DNA from 3 places in the Cellulosimicrobium sp. NPDC057862 genome. Region 2 is predicted to be linked to each of the others. Evidence: riboswitches for the same ligand, from Rfam matches in the RefSeq annotation. Region 2 holds a riboswitch; each other region holds the start of a gene.
What was found. Region 2 has a riboswitch for thiamine pyrophosphate ahead of thiD (bifunctional hydroxymethylpyrimidine kinase/phosphomethylpyrimidine kinase). Riboswitches for the same ligand answer to the same signal wherever they lie in the genome.
Positions count from the first base shown of each region.

Region 1: another riboswitch for thiamine pyrophosphate. It lies ahead of ACFVN3_RS00345 (thiamine ABC transporter substrate binding subunit); the one in region 2 lies ahead of thiD (bifunctional hydroxymethylpyrimidine kinase/phosphomethylpyrimidine kinase).
Region 3: another riboswitch for thiamine pyrophosphate. It lies ahead of ACFVN3_RS20620 (TenA family protein); the one in region 2 lies ahead of thiD (bifunctional hydroxymethylpyrimidine kinase/phosphomethylpyrimidine kinase).

Region 1 is NZ_JBHVMH010000001.1:80,411-87,857, reverse strand. It holds gene ACFVN3_RS00355 (ABC transporter permease) at 1-1,036, opposite strand, end outside; gene ACFVN3_RS00350 (ABC transporter ATP-binding protein) at 1,036-1,917, opposite strand; TPP riboswitch at 2,095-2,199, shown strand; gene ACFVN3_RS00345 (thiamine ABC transporter substrate binding subunit) at 2,281-3,375, shown strand; gene ACFVN3_RS00340 (ABC transporter permease) at 3,443-5,158, shown strand; gene ACFVN3_RS00335 (ABC transporter ATP-binding protein) at 5,158-6,288, shown strand; gene ACFVN3_RS00330 (DUF4235 domain-containing protein) at 6,356-6,679, shown strand; gene ACFVN3_RS00325 (response regulator) at 6,683-7,270, opposite strand; gene ACFVN3_RS00320 (sensor histidine kinase) at 7,405-7,447, opposite strand, start outside.
Region 2 is NZ_JBHVMH010000005.1:220,571-228,017, forward strand. It holds gene pheT (phenylalanine--tRNA ligase subunit beta) at 1-1,678, shown strand, start outside; gene ACFVN3_RS09585 (SDR family oxidoreductase) at 1,675-2,562, shown strand; gene ACFVN3_RS09590 (YceI family protein) at 2,809-3,483, shown strand; TPP riboswitch at 3,567-3,660, shown strand; gene thiD (bifunctional hydroxymethylpyrimidine kinase/phosphomethylpyrimidine kinase) at 3,653-4,621, shown strand; gene ACFVN3_RS09600 (hypothetical protein) at 4,656-4,937, opposite strand; gene ACFVN3_RS09605 (quinone oxidoreductase family protein) at 4,934-5,962, opposite strand; gene ACFVN3_RS09610 (ABC transporter ATP-binding protein) at 5,972-6,856, opposite strand; gene ACFVN3_RS09615 (FadR/GntR family transcriptional regulator) at 6,853-7,447, opposite strand, start outside.
Region 3 is NZ_JBHVMH010000034.1:3,882-11,328, forward strand. It holds gene ACFVN3_RS20610 (DUF6882 domain-containing protein) at 1-154, opposite strand, end outside; gene ACFVN3_RS20615 (helix-turn-helix domain-containing protein) at 254-757, opposite strand; gene ACFVN3_RS20620 (TenA family protein) at 863-1,615, opposite strand; TPP riboswitch at 1,606-1,730, opposite strand; gene ACFVN3_RS20625 (VOC family protein) at 1,820-2,746, shown strand; gene ACFVN3_RS20630 (alpha/beta hydrolase) at 2,743-3,387, shown strand; gene ACFVN3_RS20635 (VOC family protein) at 3,515-3,910, shown strand; tRNA gene ACFVN3_RS20640 (tRNA-Leu) at 3,917-3,990, opposite strand; gene ACFVN3_RS20645 (NAD(P)/FAD-dependent oxidoreductase) at 4,133-5,617, opposite strand; gene ACFVN3_RS20650 (hypothetical protein) at 5,815-7,254, opposite strand; gene ACFVN3_RS20655 (PadR family transcriptional regulator) at 7,254-7,447, opposite strand, start outside.

The sequences.
Region 1 (7,447 bases), on a different contig from region 2:
GCCCGGCCCGCGCGAGCTCGGCGAGCCCGAACCCGGCCGCGACGCCCAGCACCGCCCCGACCACCCCGACGACCGCGGCCTGTCCCAGCACCGAGGCGAACACCTGGGCCGGCGACGCCCCGACGGCGCGCAGCAGCGCGAGCTCGCGCGTCCGGCGGCGCACGTGCATCGCGAACGTGTTGGTGATGATGAACGTGCCGACGAACAGCGCGAGCGCGGCGAAGACGAGCAGGAACGTCGAGACGAAGCCGAGCTGGTCGGCGATCGCGCTGCTCGTCTCGTCACGCAGGTCGGCACCCGTCACGGCCTCGGCGCCGTCCGGGAGCGCCGTCGCGACGGCGTCGCGCAGCGCCTCGGGCGAGACGCCGTCGGCGGCGTACAGGGCGATCGACGGCACCATGCCGTCCGGCGCGTACGTCGCGGCCGCGGTCGTCGCGTCGAGCAGGACGATGGTCGCGCCCGCCATCGGCGCGGACAGCGAGAGCTCGCCCACCACGCGCACCGGACGCACCTCGTCCCCGAGCACGACGTCGGTCGTGTCGCCCACAGCGAGCCCCGACGCCTCGAGCGTCGCGGACTCGAGCGCGACCTCGGCGGCACTCTCCGGTGCGCGGCCGTCGACGACGCGCGGCCCGGGGTCGCGCGGGTCGTAGCCGACCGCCATGCTCGGAGCCTGCGTGCTCAGCACCGCGGTGCCGTCGGCGCCCACGAGGACGGCAGGACCGCTCACCTCGGCGAGCGCGAGGTCGACGTCGTCGCGCGCGTCGAGCGTCTCGGCCAGGTCTGCCGGGACGAGGCTGCGGGCCCCACCGAGCTGAGCGGACGACGACTCGAGCGCGGACCCCGCGGCGGTCGCACCGCGCACGTACGCGTCGGCCTGGATCGACGACGCGACGATGCCGTCGAACGTCGACGCGAGCATCGCGCGCAGCGCGAACGTGCCGGTGACGAACGCGACGCCGATCGTCACCGCGAGCACCGACAGGACGAGCTGGGCGCCGTGCGCGCGCACGCCGCGCAGCGCGATCCGGCCCATCATCGGACGGCCGCCGGTGCGTGCGCAGGTTCGGCGGCGTGCGCGCCCGCGGGCGCCACCGGCGTGAGGGCGCCGAGCGTGTCGAGGACGGCCTGCGTCGTCGGGTCGCGCAGCTCGGTGACGAGGCGACCGTCGGCGAGGAACAGGACGCGGTGCGCGTACGACGCCGCCGTGGGGTCGTGCGTGACCATCGCGACCGACTGGCCGAGGTCGTCCACCGAGGCGCGCAGGAAGCCGAGCACCTCCGCGGCGGCGCGCGAGTCGAGGTTGCCCGTCGGCTCGTCCGCGAACACGACCGCCGGCCGGGACACGAGCGCCCGCGCGCACGCCACGCGTTGCTGCTGCCCGCCCGAGAGCTCCGCCGGGCGGTGCCCGAGCCGCGGGCGCAGCCCCACGGCGTCGACCACGCGGTCGAACCACTCGCGGTCCACCGGCCGGCGCGCGATGGCCAGCGGGAGCACGATGTTCTCCTCCGCGGTGAGCGTCGGGACGAGGTTGAACGACTGGAAGACGAACCCGATGCGTGTGCGTCGGAGCCGCGTCAGGCGCCGCTCGCTCATCGCCGACACCGTCTCGCCGTCCACGACGACGGTGCCCGCCGTGGGGGAGTCGAGTCCGGCGAGGCAGTGCATGAGGGTCGACTTTCCCGACCCGGACGGGCCCATGATCGCGGTCAGCCGCCCCCGCTCGAGGTCGACGTCGACGCCGTCGAGCGCGCGGACCGTCGCCTCGCCGCGCCCGTAGGTCTTCTCGAGGCCCCGTGCGGTCGCGATCACGGGATGCTCCGGCGTGGTTCCGGAGACTCCTGCGGCTCCCGTGGCGTGCTCCGCGGACGCGGCGACGGTCGTCGTCGTACGCGTCGTCCCAGGTCTGCTGCTCATCGGTCCTTCACCCTCCTGCGTCGTCGGCCGGGGACCCCGGTCCGGTCGTCACGACCCTCCCGCGGGCGCGCGCCCGCGGGCATCGGGGACCGGCCCGGACCCTTCCCTGGTCGCCGCCGGGCCGCTCTCAGGGTTCTCTCAGGGGGATTCCCGAGGGGCGGCCCGGTGTAGGCTCGACGTGAACGACAGGGGAGCTCCTGGAGGAGCTGAGAGTGCGGACCACCGCAGACCCTCGAACCTGATCCGGTTAGCACCGGTGGAGGAAGTCGGGATCTCGATCACCTGCTCGTGCGGTCGCCCGCGCTCGCCGGAGCACGGGTCGCACGGGTCGGTGGACCCCTCCTGAACGTCCTGGGAGGACACATGCAGCGCACGACCGCCCGCACCCGCCGGGCCCGGTCCCTCGCCACCGGCGCGGGGACGACCCTTGCCCTCCTCGCGCTCGCCGCGTGCAGCGGCGGCGACGACGGCGCGGGAGGCGACGACGCGTCGTCGGGCACGGGTGGGACCGTCACCCTCGTGACCCACGACTCCTTCGCCGTGAGCGACGAGGTGCTCGCCGCGTTCGAGGAGGAGAGCGGGCTCACCGTCGAGCAGGTCGCGCCCGGCGACGGCGGCGCGCTCGTCAACCAGCTCATCCTCACGAAGGACTCACCGCTCGGCGACGTCGTGTTCGGGATCGACAACACGTTCGCGTCGCGCGCGATCGACGAGGGCGTGCTCGACCCGTACACGCCGGACGGCCTCTCCGACTCCGCGGCGCAGTACGCGGTGGGCGACGGAGGTGAGCTCACTCCGGTCGACCTCGGCGACGTGTGCGTCAACGTCGACCACACGTGGTTCGCCGACGCGGGGATCCCCGAGCCCGTGACGCTCGAGGACCTCGCGAAGCCCGAGTACGAGGACCTGCTCGTCGTGACGAACCCTGCGACGTCGTCGCCCGGGCTCGCATTCCTCCTCGCGACCGTCGGCGCGTTCGGCGAGGACGGGTGGGAGGACTACTGGGCCGACCTCCGCGCCAACGGCGTCAAGGTCGTGGACGGGTGGTCGGACGCGTACTACGTCGACTTCTCCGGCTCCGAGGGCGCCGGGCCGCGCCCGCTCGTGCTGTCGTACTCGACGTCGCCCGCGTTCACGCTCACCGAGGACGGCTCCGCGTCCACGACCGGCGCGCTGCTCGACACGTGCTTCCGCCAGGTCGAGTACGCGGGCGTGCTCGCGAACGCGAAGAACCCCGAGGGCGCGCAGCAGCTCGTCGACTTCCTCGTGAGCGAGGCGTTCCAGTCGGACGTGCCCGGCCAGATGTACATGTACCCCGCCGACGACGCCGTCGCGCTGCCCGACGGCTGGGCCGAGTTCGCGCCGCTCGCCGACGAGCCCTTCGAGGTCGCGCCCGCCGACGTCTCGGCGCACCGCGACGAGTGGATCAAGGCATGGACGGCGACGGTCGTCGACTGACGCCCGGTCCACGAGCGACCACGGCTCTACCTCGCGAGGTAGAGCTGTGGTCGCGCGAGGTAGAGCCGTGGTGAGGGGCCGGGCGGTCCGGCGGGGTGGCGTCGGGCGCGCGGTGCTGTGGGGTCTGGCGGCGGCGGTGCCGCTGGTGTTTCTCGGGGTGTTCTTCGCGTGGCCGGTCCTCACGCTCGTGGCGCGCGGGTTCGTCGGGGACGACGGCGGCCTCGACCTGTCGGGGTTCGCGGAGGTGTTCTCCCAGCCGCGGACGTGGCGCATCCTCGGGCTGACGCTGTGGCAGGCGGTGCTCGGCACGGTGTTCTCCGTGCTGCTCGGCGTGCCCGGCGCGTACGTGCTGTACCGGTGCCGGTTCCCGGGGCGACGGGTCGTGCGCGCGCTCGTCACCGTGCCGTTCGTGCTCCCGACCGTCGTCGTCGGCGTCGCGTTCCGGTCGCTGCTCGTGCAGGGCGGCCCGCTCGGGTTCCTGGGGCTCGACGAGACGTTCGCGGCGATCGTCGTCGCGCTCGTGTTCTTCAACTACTCCGTGGTGGTGCGCACGGTCGGCGGGCTGTGGGAGCACCTCGACCCGCGCGCCGAGCAGGCCGCCCGGGCGCTCGGCGCGACGCCGTGGCGCGCGTTCCGCACCGTGACGCTCCCGGCGCTGACGCCGGCCATCGCGAGCGCCGCGTCGATCGTCTTCCTCTTCTGCGCGACGGCGTTCGGCGTCGTGCTCGTCCTCGGCGGCATCCGCTACGGGACGATCGAGACGGAGATCTGGATCCAGACCACGCAGTTCCTCGACCTGCGCACCGCCGCCGTGCTGTCGGTCGTGCAGCTCGTGGTGGTCGCGGCGGCGCTCACCGTCGCGAACCGCACGCGGGCCCGGCGCGAGCGCGCCCTGAACCTGTCGTCCTCGGCGTCGTCCGCGCACCCGCTGCGCCTGTGGCGCGACGGCCGTCCGACGGGCGACCTCGGGCCTGCCGCGCTCACCGCGGCCGTGGTCGTCGTGCTCGTCGGACTGCCGCTCGGCACGCTCGTCGTGCGCTCGTTCCGCGTGCCCGGGGGCGGCTGGGGGCTCGACAACTACGCGAACCTCGGCACGACGGGCGGCCGCAACGCGCTGTCCGTCACGGTGTGGGAGGCGGCGGGCAACTCGCTGCGGACGGCGGCGCTCGCGACCGTGCTCGCCGTCGTGATCGGCGGGCTCGTCGCGCTCGTCGTGTCCCGGCGGCCGCGGTCGCGCGGCGGGCGGCGCGCGATCTCCGTGCTCGACTCCGTCTTCATGCTGCCGCTCGGGGTCTCCGCCGTGACGGTCGGCTTCGGCTTCCTCATCACGCTCGACCGTCCGCTCGGCCTCGACGTCGACCTGCGCACGTCCGGCCTCCTCGTGCCGATCGCGCAGGCGGTCGTCGCGATCCCGCTCGTCGTGCGGACGGTCCTGCCGACCCTGCGCGCGATCGACCCGCGCCTGCGCGAGGCCGCCGCGACCCTCGGCGCCGCGCCCGGGCGCGTGTTCCGCACGGTCGACGGCCCGATCGCCGCCCGCTCGCTCGGTCTCGCGGTCGGGTTCGCGTTCGCCGTCTCGCTCGGGGAGTTCGGCGCGACGTCGTTCCTCGCGCGTCCGGACAGCGCGACCCTGCCCGTCGTGATCTTCCGGCTCATCGGGCGTCCCGGGGCCGAGAACTACGGCATGGCGCTCGCGGCGAGCGTCGTGCTCGCGCTGCTCACCGCGACCGTCATGCTGCTCGCCGAGCGGTTGCGCGGCGACCGACCCGGAGGAGAGTTCTGATGGTGCAGACCGACCCCGCCCCGGCGCGCTCGGACGCGCCGGAGGCGCCGCGCCCCGACGCCGCGCCCGCCCCACTGCCCGGCCCCGTGCCCGGGGAGAGCGCCGGGCTCGCGGTGCGCGACGTCGTCGTGCGCTACGGCGCGGGGACGCGGACGGACCCCGGCACGACGGCGGTCGCGGGCGTCTCGCTCGCCGTCGCGACCGGCGAGGTGCTCGCCCTGCTCGGACCGAGCGGGTGCGGCAAGTCGAGCCTGCTGCGCGCGGTCGCGGGGCTCGAACCCGTCGCGGCAGGCTCCGTGGCGTGGGACGGGCGCGACCTCACGGGCGTCCCCGTGCACCGGCGCGGGTTCGGGCTGATGTTCCAGGAGGGCCAGCTCTTCCCGCACCGCGACGTCGCGGGGAACGTCGCCTACGGGATCGCGGGCATGCCTCGCGCCGAGCGCGACGCGCGCGTGACCGAGCTCCTCGACGTCGTCGGTCTCGCCGGGTACGCGCGCCGCGCCGTCGCGACGCTCAGCGGGGGAGAGCGGCAGCGGGTTGCCCTGGCGCGGTCGCTCGCGCCGCGCCCCCGGCTGCTGCTGCTCGACGAGCCGCTCTCCGCGCTCGACCGCGGGCTGCGCGAGCGCCTCGCGCTCGACCTGCGCGAGGCGCTGCGCGCCACCGGGACGACGGCCGTCTTCGTCACCCACGACCACGACGAGGCGTTCACCGTCGCCGACCGCGTCGCCGTCATGGACGCCGGCCGGCTCCTCCAGGTCGCGCCGCCCGAGGACCTCTGGCGCGCCCCGGCGTCGCGACGCGTGGCGGAGTTCCTCGGCTACCAGGCGTTCGTCCCGCGTGGCGCCGGGACCGTGCTCGCGGTCGGCCCGCGCGGGCTGCGGCTCGTGACCGCGGGCGCCCCGTCGTCGGGCGACACGTGGGCCGCGACCGTCGTCGGCAGCGTGTTCCGGCGGGGCGCGGTCGAGACCACGGTCGACGTCGTCCTCCCCGGCGCCGACCACGGCGCACCGGCCCGCCTGGTGGCGCTCGCGGGCGGCGGCGGTGCAGGGGGAGTCGACGAGGGGCCCGAGCCCGGTGCCCGGGTGCACGTCGCGCCCGATCCGGCGGGCTGCGCCGTCGTCCCGGCCTGATACCTCCGGACCGGCGCTCGCGGTCGTGCGACGCGCGAGAGAGCCGGAGCCGACCTAGCGTCGAGGGATGAGCGACGACGTGACGGCGGGGACGCATCCCCCGGAGAAGACCGGCGGCAAGGCCGCGAAGATCCTCTACCGCCCCGTGGGGCTCGCCAGCTCGATCGTGGGTGGGCTGGTCGCGGGGCAGGTGTTCAAGCAGGTCTACAAGCGCGTGACACCGGGGCACCGGACCGACGCGCCCAAGCCGCTCGAGTCCGAGTACCGGCTCCGCGAGATCCTCGTCGCGGCGCTGATCCAGGGCGCGATCTTCGCCGCGGTGAAGGCGCTCATCGACCGCGGTGGCGCCCGGGCGTTCGAGCGCTGGACGGGGGAGTGGCCCGGCGACTGACGGTCAGTCCAGTCCGGCGGCGTGGACGAGCAGCGCGACCTGCGTCCGGTTCTCCAGGCCGAGCTTGAGCAGCACGTTCGACACGTGCGCCTTGACCGTCGGGACGCTGAGGAACAGGGCGGCGGCGATCTCGGCGTTCGCCGCGCCGCGACCGAGCTCGACGGCGACGTCCCGCTCGCGGCCGGTGAGCGCGCCGAGCGCCGCCCGGGCGCGGTCGCGCTCGCCGCCCGCGTCGGCGACCGACGCCATGAGGCGCCGCGCGATCTCCGGCGACAGCACCGGCTCACCCGCGGCCGCGACGAGGACCGCCGTCACGATCCGCTCGGGCGGCATGTCCTTGAGCAGGTAGCCGGACGCCCCGGCGTGCAGCGCGCCGACGACCTCCTCGTCGCTGTCGAACGTCGTGAGCACGACGACGGCCGGCGCGTCCGCCCGCGACCGCACCCGCCGCGTGGCCTCGATCCCGTCGACCCGCGGCATCCGCAGGTCCATGAGCACGACGTCGGTCGGGTGCGCGTCGAGCACGGCCGTGACCGCGGCCCCGTCCGCGGCCTCGCCGACCACCTCGATGCCGTGGGCGCCGTCGAGCATGAGGCGTAGCCCGGCGCGGACGAGCGCGTCGTCGTCGACGATCACGAGCCGGGTCCGCGGCGGGTCGCGCGGGTCCCCTCCGGCGTCGTGCCGATCGCTCGCACGCACGCCGTCCCCGCGGCCACCCTGGTCGGTCACGCGTCCCACGGTAGCCGGACGTCGAGGACGAACCCCTCG
Region 2 (7,447 bases):
CGTGCGACGCGCGGCGGCGGGGGAGCGGCTCACGACGCTCGACGACGTCGACCGGGCCCTCGACCCCGAGGACCTGCTCATCACGGACAGCCCCGACGGTGCGCGCGCCTCACGCGTGCTCGGGCTCGCCGGCGTCATGGGCGGCGCCTCCTCGGAGGTCGGCCCGACGACGACGGCCGTCCTCGTCGAGGCCGCGCACTTCGACCCGGTGACGGTCGCGCGCACGTCGCGTCGCCACAAGCTGTCGAGCGAGGCGGCGAAGCGGTTCGAGCGCGGCGTCGACCCGCTGCTGCCCGCGGTCGCGGCGCAGCGCGTCGTCGACCTGCTCGTCGAGCTCGGCGGCGGGACCGCGGACCCGGCCGTGGGCGACCTCGACCGTGTCGCGGCACCCGCTGCGATCCGCCTCCCGGTCGGCGAGGCCGCGCGCCTCGTCGGCGTGCCGTACACGCTCGAGCAGGTCGTCGGCACGCTCGGGGCGATCGGCTGCACCGTGGAGGCGGGCGACGCGGACGCCACGGGCGTGCTCGTGGTCACCCCGCCGTCCTGGCGCCCGGACCTCACGGAGCCGGCCGAGCTCGTGGAGGAGGTGGCGCGCCTCGTCGGCTACGACGAGATCCCGTCCCTCCTGCCCGCCGCTCCCGGGGGCCGGGGGCTCACGCGCGAGCAGCGCGTGCGCCGCTCGGTCGCGCGGGCGCTCGCCGAGGACGGCTTCGTCGAGACGCTGAGCTACCCGTTCGTCGGCACCGCCGAGCTCGACGCGCTGCGCCTGCCCGCGGACGACGCACGGCGTCGGGCGCTGCGTCTGCTCAACCCGCTCGCCGACGACCGCCCGCTGATGCGGACCGACCTGCTGAGCACGCTGCTGGAGACCACGCGCCGCAACGTCGGCCGAGGGCTGGGCGACGTCGCGCTGTTCGAGATCGGCCTCGTCACGCACCCGCGGCCCGACGCGCCCGCCGCGCCCGCGCTGCCGGGCGGCGCCCGGCCGAGCGACGACGAGCTCGCGGCGATCGACGCCGCGCTGCCGTCGCAGCCGCGCCACGTGGCCGGCGTCCTCGTCGGGCGCCGCGAGCGTGCCGGCTGGTGGGGCCCCGGCCGCGCGGCCGACTGGACGGACGCGCTCAGCGCGGCCCGCCTCGTCGTGGAGCGCGTCGGGCTCCGGGTCGGCACGGACGTGCGCGTCGTGGCCGACACGGCTCGCGCGCCGTTCCACCCGGGACGCTGCGCGCGCCTCGAGCTCGCGGACGGGACGGTCGTCGGGCACGCGGGCGAGCTGCACCCCAAGGTGGTCGAGAACCTGGGCCTCCCCCCGCGCGCGGTGGCGTTCGAGGTCGACCTCACCGCGCTCGTGGCGGGCTCGTCCGACGCGCCGGTGCAGGCGACGCCCGTCTCGGGCTTCCCCGCGGCCAAGGAGGACCTCGCGTTCGTGGTGGACGCCGACGTGACCGCGCAGGCCCTGCGCGACGCGATCGTCGACGGCGCGGGCGACCTGGTCGAGGACGTCGCGCTGTTCGACGTCTTCACCGGCGAGCAGGTCGGCGCCGGGCGCAAGTCGCTCGCGTTCTCGCTGCGGCTGCGCGCCGCGGACCGCACGCTCACCGCGGACGACGTGGCACGTGTTCGCGAGGGCGCCGTGACGGTGGCACGCGAGCGCGTCGGCGCGGAGCTGCGGGCGTGAGCGCGGAGTCCGGTGCGGGCGCGGTGGAGGTCGCGCCCGCCCGCACGGCGCTCGTCACCGGCGCCTCGCGCGGCATCGGCCGTGCGATCGCCGTCGGTCTCGCCGCGGCCGGTCTCGACGTCGCGCTCCTCGCGCGCGACGCCGGCCGGCTCGCGGGCGTGGCGGACGAGATCGCGGCGCTCGACGGGAGCAATTCCGGGCGTGCGGTCGTCGTGACCGCGGACGTCACCGACGCCGAGGCCGTCGCGGCCGCCGTCGCCGAGGCGGAGTCCGCGCTCGGGGGCGTCGACCTCCTCGTCAACAACGCGGGTCGGGTCGACGCCGAGGTGCCGCTCTGGGAGGCCGACCCCGACGAGTGGTGGGCGATCGTCGAGACCAACGTGCGCGGCCCGTTCCTCCTCGCACGCGCCGTGGTGCCGGGGATGCTCGCGCGCGGCGGGGGCCGCGTCGTCGACCTCAACAGCGGCGCGGGCTCGCACGACATGGACGGTGCGAGCGCGTACAACGCGAGCAAGACGGCGCTCCTGCGGCTGGGAGCGAACCTCCACCGGTCCGGCCACGCGCGCGGGCTGCGCACGTTCGAGGTGTCCCCGGGTGTGGTGCAGACCGACATGACTGCGTCGATGGCCATGCACGAGGGCCGCACCGAGTGGACCCCGGTCGAGCGCACGGTCGAGATGGTCGTCGCGATCGCCCGGGGCGAGCTCGACGCGTTCTCGGGCGCGTTCGTCCGCGTGACCCACGACACGCCGGAGTCGCTGCGTGCCGCGGCGGACGAGGCCGCGGGCCGCGGGGACTCGCTGCCAGGGCCCGACGCGCGCCGGTTGCGCGTGACGCGCTGGGGCGCGGACGACCCGATGCCGGGAGAGCTCCCGGCTCGCTGACGTCGCGGCGACCGCCCTGTCGCCACCCGCCGCGTCGCAGGACCGTAGCGCCGCCCGACCTGTCCGGTCGGGCGGCGCTCGTGCGTTCGGGGCGGTCGTCCGAGGGCCGCGGCCAGAAGAAGCGAGGGGGAGATCACCCGCTACCTAGTTGAAACTTCATCCACTCATCGGGGATGCTGTCCTGGACACCTGACCAGTACCGGGCGGACACCGACGTCGCGGCTCGACGACGCCCGGGAGCGACGTATGACGACGGCACGCCCTGTCCGGCAGTGGAACGGCCTCACCGTTCCCGAGGCCGGCACCTACGCCCTCGACGAGGCGCACAAGCGCATCGGGTTCACCGGGATGCACATGATGGTGTCGCCCGTCCGGGGAGAGTTCACCCGGGCGAGCGCGACGATCCTGGTGGGCGAGGACCCGATCGCGTCGGCCGTGTCGGCGAGCATCGAGACGGCGAGCCTCACGACCCACCACGAGGAGCGCGACGCGCACCTGCGCAGCCCCGACTTCCTCGACGTCGACGCCTACCCGACGATCGAGTTCCGCAGCACCTCGATCGACTGGCAGGGTGAGCAGCAGGACCAGATCCTCGCGTGGGCGCGGCTGCGGAACCGCTCGCCCGAGCGCGCCGAGCTCGCGCAGGAGCGCGTCCAGCCCCGGGCCGCACAGGCGGGGCGGTTCCTCGTCAACGGGCTGCTCACCGTCCGCGGCGTCACCCACCGGACCGTGCTGTCGATGCAGTACGGGGGAGCGCGACGCGACCCGTACGGCCGGGACATCTTCGGCTTCCACGCCGCGGGCGAGATCGACCGCGAGAGCTTCGGCCTCGTCTGGAACGTGCTCCTCGAGACCGGCGGGTTCCTCGTGGGCAAGAAGATCGGCCTCGAGATCGCGGGCGAGGCGATCCACCAGGCCTGAGGCGTCCTCCGGGAGGGGTCGCGCACGCAGCCCGGTGCGGCGCGAGACCGAGCGCGGGTGTCCGGCACGCAGGACGTAGCATGGCGAGCGACACGGGGTGCCCCGACGAGGGCTGAGATGAGACCCGTCGAACCTGCTCTGGCTCGTACCAGCGAAGGGATGTCCGGCGATGACGCTCGCCCTGCCCCAGCACGACCCCGCACCCCGGCGCGACAGTGCCCCTCCGCCCGCGGCCGGCCGCACCCCCGGTCCCGACGTCGACCCCGACGTCCGGCCCTCGCGGCCGCGCGTGCTGTCGATCGCCGGGACCGACCCGACCGGGGGCGCGGGCATCCAGGCGGACCTCAAGTCCTTCGCCGCGCACGGCGCCTACGGCATGGCCGTCACGACGGCGCTCGTCGCGCAGAACACGCACGGCGTGCGGTCCGTGCACGTCCCGGGCCCCGCGTTCCTGCGTGAGCAGCTCGACGCGGTGTCCGACGACGTCGAGATCGACGCCGTGAAGATCGGCATGGTCGCCGACGAGGCGAACGCGCGCGAGATCGGGGCGTGGCTCGACGCGCTCGCCGCGGCCCGGTCCGACGGCGGGCTCCCGCGGCCCTGGGTCGTGCTCGACCCCGTCATGGTCGCCACGTCGGGGCACCGCCTGCTCGACCCGGGCGCGGAGCAGGCCGTGCGCGACCTCGCGGCACGGGCCGACGTCGTGACCCCCAACCTCCCCGAGCTCGCCGTCCTCGCGGGACGCGACGTCGCGACGACGTGGGACGACGCGCTGGCCCAGGCCGCTTCCTACGCGGCGGCGAGCGGCGCCGTCGTGCTGCTCAAGGGCGGCCACCTCACCGGTGCGACGTCACCGGACGCCCTCGTCGTGCCGGCCGGTCCGTCCCCGGACGACGCGCCGACCGTCACGACGTTCGACGCGGAGCGCGTGGACACGCCCCACACGCACGGCACCGGGTGCTCGCTCTCCGCCGCGCTCGCGGCCCTGCGCCCCCAGCGCCAGAGCTGGGAGGACGCGGCGCGCGAGGCCAAGGAGTGGCTCACCGGCGCGCTGCGCGGCGGGGCGGCGCTGCGCGTCGGGACGGGCCGGGGGCCGGTCGACCACCTGCACGCCTCGTCGCCGGTCGTGCCGCGCTGACCCACGGACCGGGCGCGAGCTGCGGTCACGTCGGTCAGGCGCGGGCCACGTCCTCCTCGGCCGTCGCGTAGACGCACTCGTAGCCCGGCGGGACCCAGCGCCACCGCGCGTCGACGTCACGGATCGCGACGCCGTCGGGGCGGTCGACCACGCACGCGTCCGCCTGCTGGCGCAGCCCGACCGTCACCCAGTACACGGCGAGCGCCGCGGCGAGCAGGACGGCGAGGACGGTCACGGCGCGGCGCAGGGCGGGGGACGGCCCGCCGTCGGACCCGTCCTCCTCGCCCGGCCGCGCGGGAACCCAGTCCCAGCTCACGCCGCGCCCGCGACCGTGCCGGGCGGGGTGCCCGCCGCGTCGCCGGGGACGAGGAGGACCTTGCCCGTGGTCGCGCGGCCCTCCAGCGCCCGGTGCGCGTCGGCGGCGCCGGCGAGCGGGAACGTGGCGCCCACGCGCACGTGCAGCGTGCCGCCCGCGACCGCGCCGAGCACCTCGGTCGCCCGCTCGACGAGCTCGGCGCGCGTCGCCGTGTGGTCGGCGAGCTTGGGCCGCGTGAGGAAGAGCGAACCGCCGGCGTTGAGCCGCTGCGGGTCGAACGGCGGGACCTGCCCGGACGAGCCGCCGTAGAGCACGAGCGTGCCCCGGCGGCGCAGCGCCGCGAGCGAGGCGTCGAACGTGTCCTTGCCCACCGAGTCGTACACCGCCGCGACGCCCTCGCCGCCCGTGAGCCCGCGCACGACCTCGGGCAGCTCGGCGGTGAGGTCCGCGAACGCCGTGTACTGGATCGCGTGCTCGGCGCCCGCGCCGCGGGACAGCTCCGCCTTCTCGGGGGTCGACACGGTCGAGATCACGTGCGCGCCCCGCGCCACGAGCATCTGGGTCAGGAGCAGCCCGACGCCGCCCGCGCCCGCGTGCACGAGGACGCGGTCGCCCGGCCGGACCGGGTAGGACGACGTGCACAGGTAGTGCGCGGTGAGGCCCTGGAGCGCGACGGCGGTCGCGTCCTCGAGCGAGACCGCGTCCGGCACGTGCAGCGCCTGCGCCGCATCCACGAGGACGAGGCCCGCGTACGACCCGGGCGCCTCGGTCCACACGACGCGGTCGCCAACGGCGAACCCGTCGATGCCCTCGCCCAGCTCGGCGACCACACCCGCACCCTCGCTGCCGACGACGTGCGGGTACTCCATCGCGTACACGCCGGAGCGCTTGTACGTGTCGATGAAGTTCACGCCCGCCACGGCGGACCGGACGAGGAGCTGCCCGGGACCCGGTGACGGGTCGGGGAGCTCGGTGTACTCCAGGACCTCGGGGCCGCCCGCCGCGCGGGCCACGATCGCGTGCATGGCCCCAGCCTAGGGTCGTGCGGGTGCCGGGGCCGCCGTCCGGGTGACCCCGGTGCCGGACGCCGTCCTGACGGCGACCGCGTCCTCCCCGACGAGGCGGGGCGGTCGCGCGTGCCCCGCCGTGGCATGCCAGCGCCCGAACCGACGCTCGACGTGCACCGGGTGGTCGAAGCAGCGCGTGACGTGCTCCGTGACGAGCACGTCCTCCGCGGCTCCCGCGACGACCGCGCGGCCGTGCGCGAGCAGGAGCGCGTGGCTCGTCGTGGTCGGCAGCTCCTCGAGGTGGTGCGTCACCAGCACCGAGGCGACGTGCGGCCGGGTCGCGCGCACGGCGTCGAGCGTCTCGAGGAGCTGCTCGCGCGCGGCGACGTCGAGCCCGGTGGACGGCTCGTCGAGCAGCAGGAGGGCGGGGTCGGGCAGGAGCGCGCGCGCCACGAGCGCCCGCCCCCGCTCGCCCTGGGAGAGCGTCGGCCAGGGGTCGTGCGCGCGGTGCGCGAGACCGAGGTCGGCGACCAGTCCCCGGGCGAGGGTGACCTCGTCCGGGGTCGGCTGCCAGCGCGGGCGCCAGTCGACGGTCCCCGTGAGGCCGGTCAGGGTCACCTCGAGCACGGTCAGCGGGGAGCGCAGGTCGTGACGCGGGTCGACGTGGCCGATGCGGCGGTGCAACGTCTGGATGTCCACGCGGCCGAGGCGCTCGCCGAGCACGTGGACCGTGCCCCGGGTCGGGTGACGGCGCGCCCCGCAGAGCCCGAGGATCGTGCTCTTGCCCGCGCCGTTCGGGCCGAGCAGCGCCCAGTGCTCGCCTGCCCGGACCACGAGGTCGACGCCGTCGAGGATCGCGCGGCCCTCGCGGACGAGGTCGACGCCGCGCAGGGACAGGACCTCCGTGCTCACCGGCCCTCACTCGCCGCGCCGGCGCCGCGCCCGGCGACCTTCGCGTGGACGGCCGCGAGGTGCTCGCGCGCCGCCGCGGACGCGCGCGGTACGTCGCGGTCGCGCACCGCCTCGAGGATCGCCTCGTGCGCGTCCTGGTCGTGCCGGTGCGCCTCGCCCGCGCGGTCGAGGTCGACCATCGCGACCATCGCGCGACGCAGGCGCGGGACGAAGGTCGCGAAGAGCTCGCCGAGCACGGCGTTGTGCGCGGCGTCCACGACCGCCCGGTGGAAGACCAGGTCCGCGTCCACGTACTCGGCGGCCGACGACTTCGACGGGACCTCCCCGCGACGGGAGAGCGCCGTCGTCATGGCGCGGAGGTCCGCGGGGGTGCGGCGCGCGGCGGCGAGGCCTGCGGCCTCGGCCTCGAGGGCGGCGCGGACCTCCAGCACGTCGACGATCTCCCCGCGGCGCAGCACCTCGTCCCAGTCGTCGGCGGTGTCGGTCGACACGACGTAGACGCCCGAACCCTGCCGGCTGTCGAGCACGCCCCGCCCCGCGAGCTGGCGGATCGCCTCGCGGACGGTGGAGCGCCCGACGCCGAGCTCGGTC
Region 3 (7,447 bases), on a different contig from region 2:
CCTCCGCCATCTCGGCGCTCCACGCGTCGTCACCGTGGTGGTCGGCGAGGTGGAGCTGGTGCTCGTGCGAGAGGAACGCGGCGTCGTCGACGAGCTCCTGGAGGGCCGGGGCGGTCTGCTCTGCCGTGCCGTGCGCGGTCTGCGGCTCCGTCATCCCTCGACGGTAGCCGCGCGCCTCCCGCCGCACCGGGGCACGACACGCGGTGCTGACCAGGTACCCGTCGGGTGCGCCTCGACCCCCGGGGTCCGCGACTCAGGCGGCGAGGAGCAGGACGTCGGCGGCGCGCGCGGTCGGGCGCGCCGCGAGCGTCGTGGTCGCGATCATGGTCCGCGCGACCGGGAGGTCGCGCACGGGCTCCCCGGCGGGTGCGGGGTGGCGCGGCGCGGAGAGCGCGCCGCGCTCCCGCACGGACGAGAGCACGCGCACCGGGGCGACGGGGCGCAGCTCCTCCCCCGTGCGGGCCACGAGGTCCACGAGGCGCAGGCCGAGGGCGCCGCAGACGGCGGCCAGCACCTCGGACGACGCCTCCTTGCGGCCGCGCTCCACCTCGGACAGGTAGGCGGTGGAGACGCGCGCGGAGGCCGCGACGTCGACGAGGGTGCGACCCTGCGCGAGCCGCGCCCGCCGGAGGATCCCGCCGATGACGTGGCGCAGCAGCGGCTCCGGCCGCCCGCCCTCCCGGGACCGGGGGCTCGCCGTCGCTCTGCTCGGCACTGCGATCGGCGCCGGGCCCGGCGCCGCGCTCGTCGCGTCCATGCGGTCACGCTACCCGCGCTCCCGCCCGGGTGCCGAGGCACCCGGGCGGGGATCTGCTGCTGGCGTAAGGCCCGACGTCGGGCGCTCACCGGCCCGGGAGGGGCGTCACCACCGCTCGAGCGACCACGCCATCTGCCAGAACCGGATCTCGTGCCGGCAGCTCAGCTCGAACGCGCGCTCCATGCGCGCGCGCTCCGCCTCCCCGGCGTCGGCGGCGAGCGCGTCGAGGCGTGCCCGGAGGTCGTCCAGGACGCCCTCGGTGCGCTCGGCGGCGTAGAACTCCCACCAGCCCGCGAGCGGGTGGTCGTCCCCGATCGCGCCGGGCGTCGTCTCCCGCTCGGCGAGCCAGAACCGCCGCGCCGACCAGATGTAGGTCCACGGGCACGGCAGGAGCGCGGCGAGCAGCACGCCGAGCGAGTCGCGGCCCGCGGCGAGCATGTGGTCGACGTACGCCTGCGCGCTCGGGGCGAGGCGGTTCGTCTGCGCCTCCTCGTACGTCACGCCGAGGAAGTCGCACATCGCGTGGTGGGCGTGCGACTCGTCGTCGAGCAGGAACCCGGCCTTCTCGTGGAAGTACGCGGCCCACTCGCGGTCGGGAGCGAGCGCCATGCCGAGCCCGTAGCTGCGCAGGTAGGCCGTGAGGTACTGGTGGTCCTGGCCCACGTAGTGCCGTACCGCGGCCGGCTCGACCGACCCGTCGCGCAGCCCGGCGAGGAACGGGTGGTCGTAGAACTCGTCGAAGAGGTGCGCGTACCGCCGGGCGAGGTCGACCGTGAAGCCGATCTCCCCCCTCCGGACGAGCGCGGTCGGGTCGTCCGTGCGGACGGGGTTCACAGTGATGGCAGCAGGCGTCGTCATGCCCACGTTCCTCCGCTCGTGCTAGCGAGATCAGGTTCGACGGGTCCGGGCGGCCGTACCGCTCGTCTCAGTCCCTCGGCCCGGTCGCCCGGGCGGGACGCCCCGCGTGGTTCGTCGCGACCCTAGCAAGGAAGCACCGCCCGTGTCGGGAGCATCCGGCGACGTGTGGGAATATAGTTGTAGCGACAACAAGTTGGAGCAGACATGACCACGAGCACCCCGGGCGCGCCGACCGACCGCCTCCTGTCCCCGTCCACGAGCATGGACGCCGTCACGCTGCGCGTCGGCGACCTCGAGCAGATGACGTCCTACTACACGGGCGCGTTCGCGCTCGCGCCCCTCGAGGAGCGCTCGCGCGGCACCGAGGTGCACCGCGTCCTCGGCCGCGGCACGACGCCCATGCTGCGCCTGGTGCACACGCCCGGCCTGCCCGCCGTCGACCGGCGCCAGGCCGGCCTGTTCCACACCGCGTTCCTGTTCGACGACGCGTCGAGCCTCGCCGCGACCGTCTACCGCGCCGCGCAGGACCGCCGGGGATCGTTCGTCGGGTCGAGCGACCACCTCGTCAGCGAGGCGTTCTACTTCACCGACCCCGAGGGCAACGGCGTCGAGCTGTACACCGACCGCCCGCGCGAGACCTGGGTGCGCGAGCGGGGCCAGATCGTCATGGCGACCGAGTTCCTGGACCCGAACGCCTACCTGCGCACGCACCTCGACCAGGAGACGTTCGACGCCGGGCCCTCGCTCGCCGGGCGCGTGGGGCACGTCCACCTCCAGGTCGGCGACATCGCGACCGCGCACGACTTCTACGTCGACGCCGTCGGGTTCGAGGCCACCGTCACCGAGTACAGCGGCGCCCTGTTCGCGTCCGCGGGCGGGTACCACCACCACGTCGCGATGAACGTCTGGAACAGCGCGGGCGCCGGCCCGCGCGCCGCGAGCCTCGGGCTCGGCGACGTGGCGATCACCGTCCCCGGCCGCGACGACCTCGACGCGCTCGTCGCCCGCCTGCGCGCCCGCGGGCTGCAGCACGCCGACGACGGTCGCTCCGTCGTCGTGCACGACCCGTGGGGCACGCGCGTCACGCTCGCCGTGCCCGGCACGACGACCGACGAGCTGCTCGCGCGATGAGCGCACCGGCCACGCTCGTCGCGGTCCGGTCCGACGCGGGGCTGACGAACCCGCCCGCGTCGGGCGCCGTCGTCGTCCTGCTGCACGGGTTCGGCTCGCACGAGCACGACCTCGCGGGCCTCGGCCCGCACCTCGGTGCGCCCTGGGTCTCGCTGCGCGCCCCGCTCGCGCTCCCGCACGGCGGGTTCGCCTGGTTCCCGATCGACACGCCCGGCGACCCCGACCCGGAGCCGGTGGCGCGCGCGACCGCGGCGGTCTGGGCGTGGGTCGACGCCAAGCTCGGTCCCGAGCGGCAGGTCGTCCCCGTCGGGTTCTCCCAGGGCGGGCTCGTGGCGACGCAGCTCCTGCGCACGCGCCCCGAGCGCGTGGCGGCGACCGTCGTCCTCGGCGGGTTCGTCCAGGCCGCGGAGCAGCCCGCCGACGCCGCGCTCGCCGCCTCCCGCCCGCCCGTCTTCTGGGGCCGCGGCGCCGACGACCGCGTCATCGCGCCGCACGCGATCGACCGCACGGCCGCGTGGCTGCCAGGCCGCTCGACGCTCGTCGAGCGCGTCTACCCCGGCCTCGCGCACGGCATCGACGCGCGCGAGCTCGCCGACGTCCGGGCCTTCCTCGACGACTCCGTGGGTCGCACAAAGGACTGAGACCGGTCCGCGCGGCCCGGACGGCGGCGCTGAGGCAGCGCTGAGCGCACGCGCCCCGGGGCGCGCGCTCGGCGTCGGGCGCGCACGATGGGAGCACCCCTGCCCAGCGCACCGAGGAGCCAGGCCGATGTTCCGCAGCCTCTTCCCGATCCTCACCGTCGCCGACCTCGACCGGTCGCTCGGCTTCTACCGCGACCTGCTGCGCGGGACGGTCGAGTACGCGTTCCCCGCGGACGGCCCGCCGGTGTACGTCAGCGTGCGCGTGGGCGGGTCGCCGCTCGGCCTGGGCCAGGGCGACCCACCCCCCGCGGACACCCGGGTCGTCCTGTGGGTGTACGTCGACGACTGCGACCGAGCTGTCGAGCACCTCGCGGCGGCCGGCGTCCCGGTGCTCGAGCCGCCGACGGACCAGCCGTGGGGCGAGCGCGTCGCACGCGTGCAGGACCCGGACGGCACGGTCGTGATCCTGGGCCAGGAGGCCGCGCCACCGCCGGAGCCCGAGGGCCCGACCGGGCTCTCGTGACCTGGGTGCCCCCACCGGGACTCGAACCCGGAACACGCCGGGTTTAAGCCGGCTGCCTCTGCCAGTTGGGCCATGGGGGCGCGGCCCGAATCTACCGCGCCCGCGGGCGCCGATCCGGCCGGGACCCGGCCGCGGAGCCACGGGACGCGACGAGGGGCGAGCCGCGCGCGGCTCGCCCCTCGTCGTCGGGCCCGGTCCGGGGTCGCCGACCCCGGGCGCCGGTCAGGAGGCCTTGGCCGGAACCTTCTCGTCGGCGTCGGCGGAAGCGCCCGCCTCGGCCGCGGCGGCGGAGCCCTGCGCGGTCTGCTTGACGGGCTCGCCGTCCTTCTTGGGCGGCACCGACGCGGCACGGAACTCCGCGCGCGGGTCGTGCAGGGAGCCCAGCGAGACGAGCTCGCGGCCCAGGAGGAACTGCCCGATCCAGCCGATGAAGATGCGGATCTTGCGGTTGCCCGTGGGCATCGCCATGACGTGGTAGCTGCGGTGCATGAGCCACGCGAGCACGCCGCGCAGCTTGAAGACGCCGAACAGCTCCGCGACGCCCTTGTACAGGCCGAGGGACGCGACCGTGCCGACGCTCTTGTGGCGGTACTCGACCGGCTTCTCGCTGTGCAGCTCGAGCGCGAGGTTGTCCGCGAGGCGCGTGGCCTCGCGGATCGCGTGCTGCGCGTTCGGCGGGCAGAACTTGCCCGGGTTGAGCACGTCCGGGACGGCGGCGCAGTCGCCCGCGGCCCAGGCGTTCGGCACGACGTTGCCGTCGGCGTCCGCGACCTGGAGCGTCGGGAGCACCGTGACGCGGCCCATCTTGTCCACAGGGAGGTCCGAGGCCTCCTTGATGACCGGGTTCGCCTTGACGCCCGCGGTCCACACGATCGTGTCGGAGTCGAACTCGACTCCCGTCGACGTGACGACGTGCCCGTCGACGCACGACGACAGGAACGTGTTGAGGTGGAACTCGATGCCGCGCTTCTTCAGCTCCTCGAGCGCGTAGCCCGCCATGGGCTCGCTGAGCTCCGGCAGGATGCGCCCGGCGCCCTCGATCATGACGAAGCGGAGGTCCTTCTCCTCGATCGTCGCGTAGTTGCGGGTCGCGTAGCGCGCCATGTCCTCGATCTCGGCGATCGCCTCGACGCCCGCGAACCCGCCGCCCACGAACGTGAACGTGAGCATGCGGCGGCGCAGGGCCTCGTCCCACGTGGACGACGCGACGTCCATGCGGTTGAGCACGTGGTTGCGGACCGCGATGGCCTCCTCCACGTTCTTGAAGCCGATCGCGTTCTCCGCGAGCCCCGGGATGGGCAGCGTGCGCGACACCGAGCCGAGGCCGACGATCAGGTGGTCGTACGTGACCGAGTAGTCGTCGCCCTCCTCCGGGTGGATCGTCACCTGGCGCTTGGCGTGGTCGATCGAGACGACCTTGCCCTGGAGCACGTCGACGCCCTTGAGGGCGCGGCGGTGCGGCGCGACGACGTCGCGACCGTCGATCGAGCCCGCGGCCGCCTCGGGGAGGAAGGGCGCGTACGTCATGTACGGGCGCGGGTCGACGACGACGATCGCCGCCTCGCGGCGACCGAGCTTCTTGCGCAGTCGGCGCGCGGCGTACAGACCCACGGAGCCGCCGCCGAGGACGACGACGCGGGGCACCTTGCGGGGCCGCGGCGAAGCGGTCTGGGCACGGCTGACCGAGGTCAGGTCATTCTGAGGCATGGTTCCAGAGTATTACCGGTTGCGGCACAGGCGAGCCGGAGCGTCCGCCAGACGGGCGTGACGCGCCCCACGCTCGGCGTCTCGACGGGGCAGACGCGACATTCCACGCGACACCGCCGTCGCCGAACCCGGGATCGCTCCTCACGACGACCTCCCGCTGGGGAGCGATCCCGGGTTCGGCATCGGTCAGCCGATCGTCAGCCGATCGCACCCAGGACGGGGGTCGGGCCCGTCGGCTGCGTGCCGCCCGCGGGCGGGGTCGGTGCGGGCTCGGGGGCCGTGCCCTCGGCCGGGTCCGTCTCGTCGCCCGACGGCGCGGGGCCGCCCTGGTCGCCGGCCTCGCCGGTGCCCGGCTCCTCCGCGCCCGACGCGGCCTCGCCCGAGCCCACGCTCGACGGCACGGCGGTGGGCGCCTTGAGGAACGGCCACGGCATCTCGTGCGTGCGCGTCCCCGTCGCCGGGACGGGACGCCCGTCGCCGTCGGCGTACTCGACGTCCTCCTCCGAGACCGCGCGCAGGGGGTAGACGTTCCAGCGCTCGCGACCGTCCGTCGAGAGCGTCGGCTGGAAGTACCACGACCCCTCGACGTCCGGGACGGCCCAGACCCCGAACGCGCCCTCCTCCGTCACCGTACGCACGGGTCGACCGCGGTCGTCGAAGACCTGGACGTCGCGCACCGGATCGCCCGCCGCGTCGTAGACGAACAGGTTGGACACCTGCACCCCGTCGACCCACACGCCGTCGCCGCCGGGTCCCCCGCCGTCGTAGGCGACCTGGTTCACCCCGACGCGCGCGTCGGCCACGCCCTGCTGGTAGCCGCTCTCCCAGCCCGAGACGGAGGTGGACGCCCCGGCCGCCGCGGCGTGCAGGACGAGGGGTGCCGCGACGACCGCCGCCGCGACGGACAGCGGACGCACGACCTTGGGCAGCCACGTCGTGGGCAGCCACCGCCCCCTCCCCCACTGCACGCTCACCACGACGGCCGCGAGCACGACGACCCGCGCCGAGAGGTCCGGCGGCAGCATGGCGATCTCGTACCCGCCGAACATCCAGAGCAGCACCGTCGCGGCGACCCAGCCGCGCAGGATCCACCACGCGGGCGTCAGGGTCCGCAGGAACTCCATGACCGAGGCCCACTGGGGCGTGGACGTCATGGGCCGCCACAGGGAGCGCCACCCGGACGAGAGGATCCCGCCGAGCACGAGCAGCCGCCCGCTCAGCCCGATGCGGGGGCGGCGCGCACCGCCCGGCGCGACGACGGGAGGGAGTCCCGCAGCGGCGCGCAGCTCGGCGGCGTACTCCGCGGGCGGCCCGAAGAGCGCGACGAGGTCGAGGCCGGAGTCCTCGGCGCTCTCGCCGGCGAGGGCGCCCGGCACGTCGGCGACCTCACCGACCCCGCTCGCGGGACCGCCGTCGGTCGCGCTCGCCGGGGCCCCGCGCCGCGGCAGCGCACCCGGCGCGTCGACGACGGCCTCGGCGAGGTCGGCCTCGAGCCCGTCGGTGAGCTCCTCGACCTGCTCCGGGCGCAGGTCGGCGAGGTGCGCGCGCACCTGCTGCGCGTACGCGTGGACCTGCCCGTAGAAGGCCAGACCCACGGGCGCCCCGGCTGGCTGCTGCGCGGACGTCGTCGTGCTCATCAGGCGGCCACCTCTCCGGTCCGCAGCAGCGCGGACACGGTGCCCGCGAACGTCTGCCACTCCTTGCGGTGCAGGTCGAGCATCGCCCGGCCCTGCGCGTTGATCCCGTAGTACTTGCGGTGCGGCCCCGCGTCGGACGGCACGACGTACGTCGTCAGCGCGCCGTTCGCGTACAGGCGCCGCAGCGTCCCGT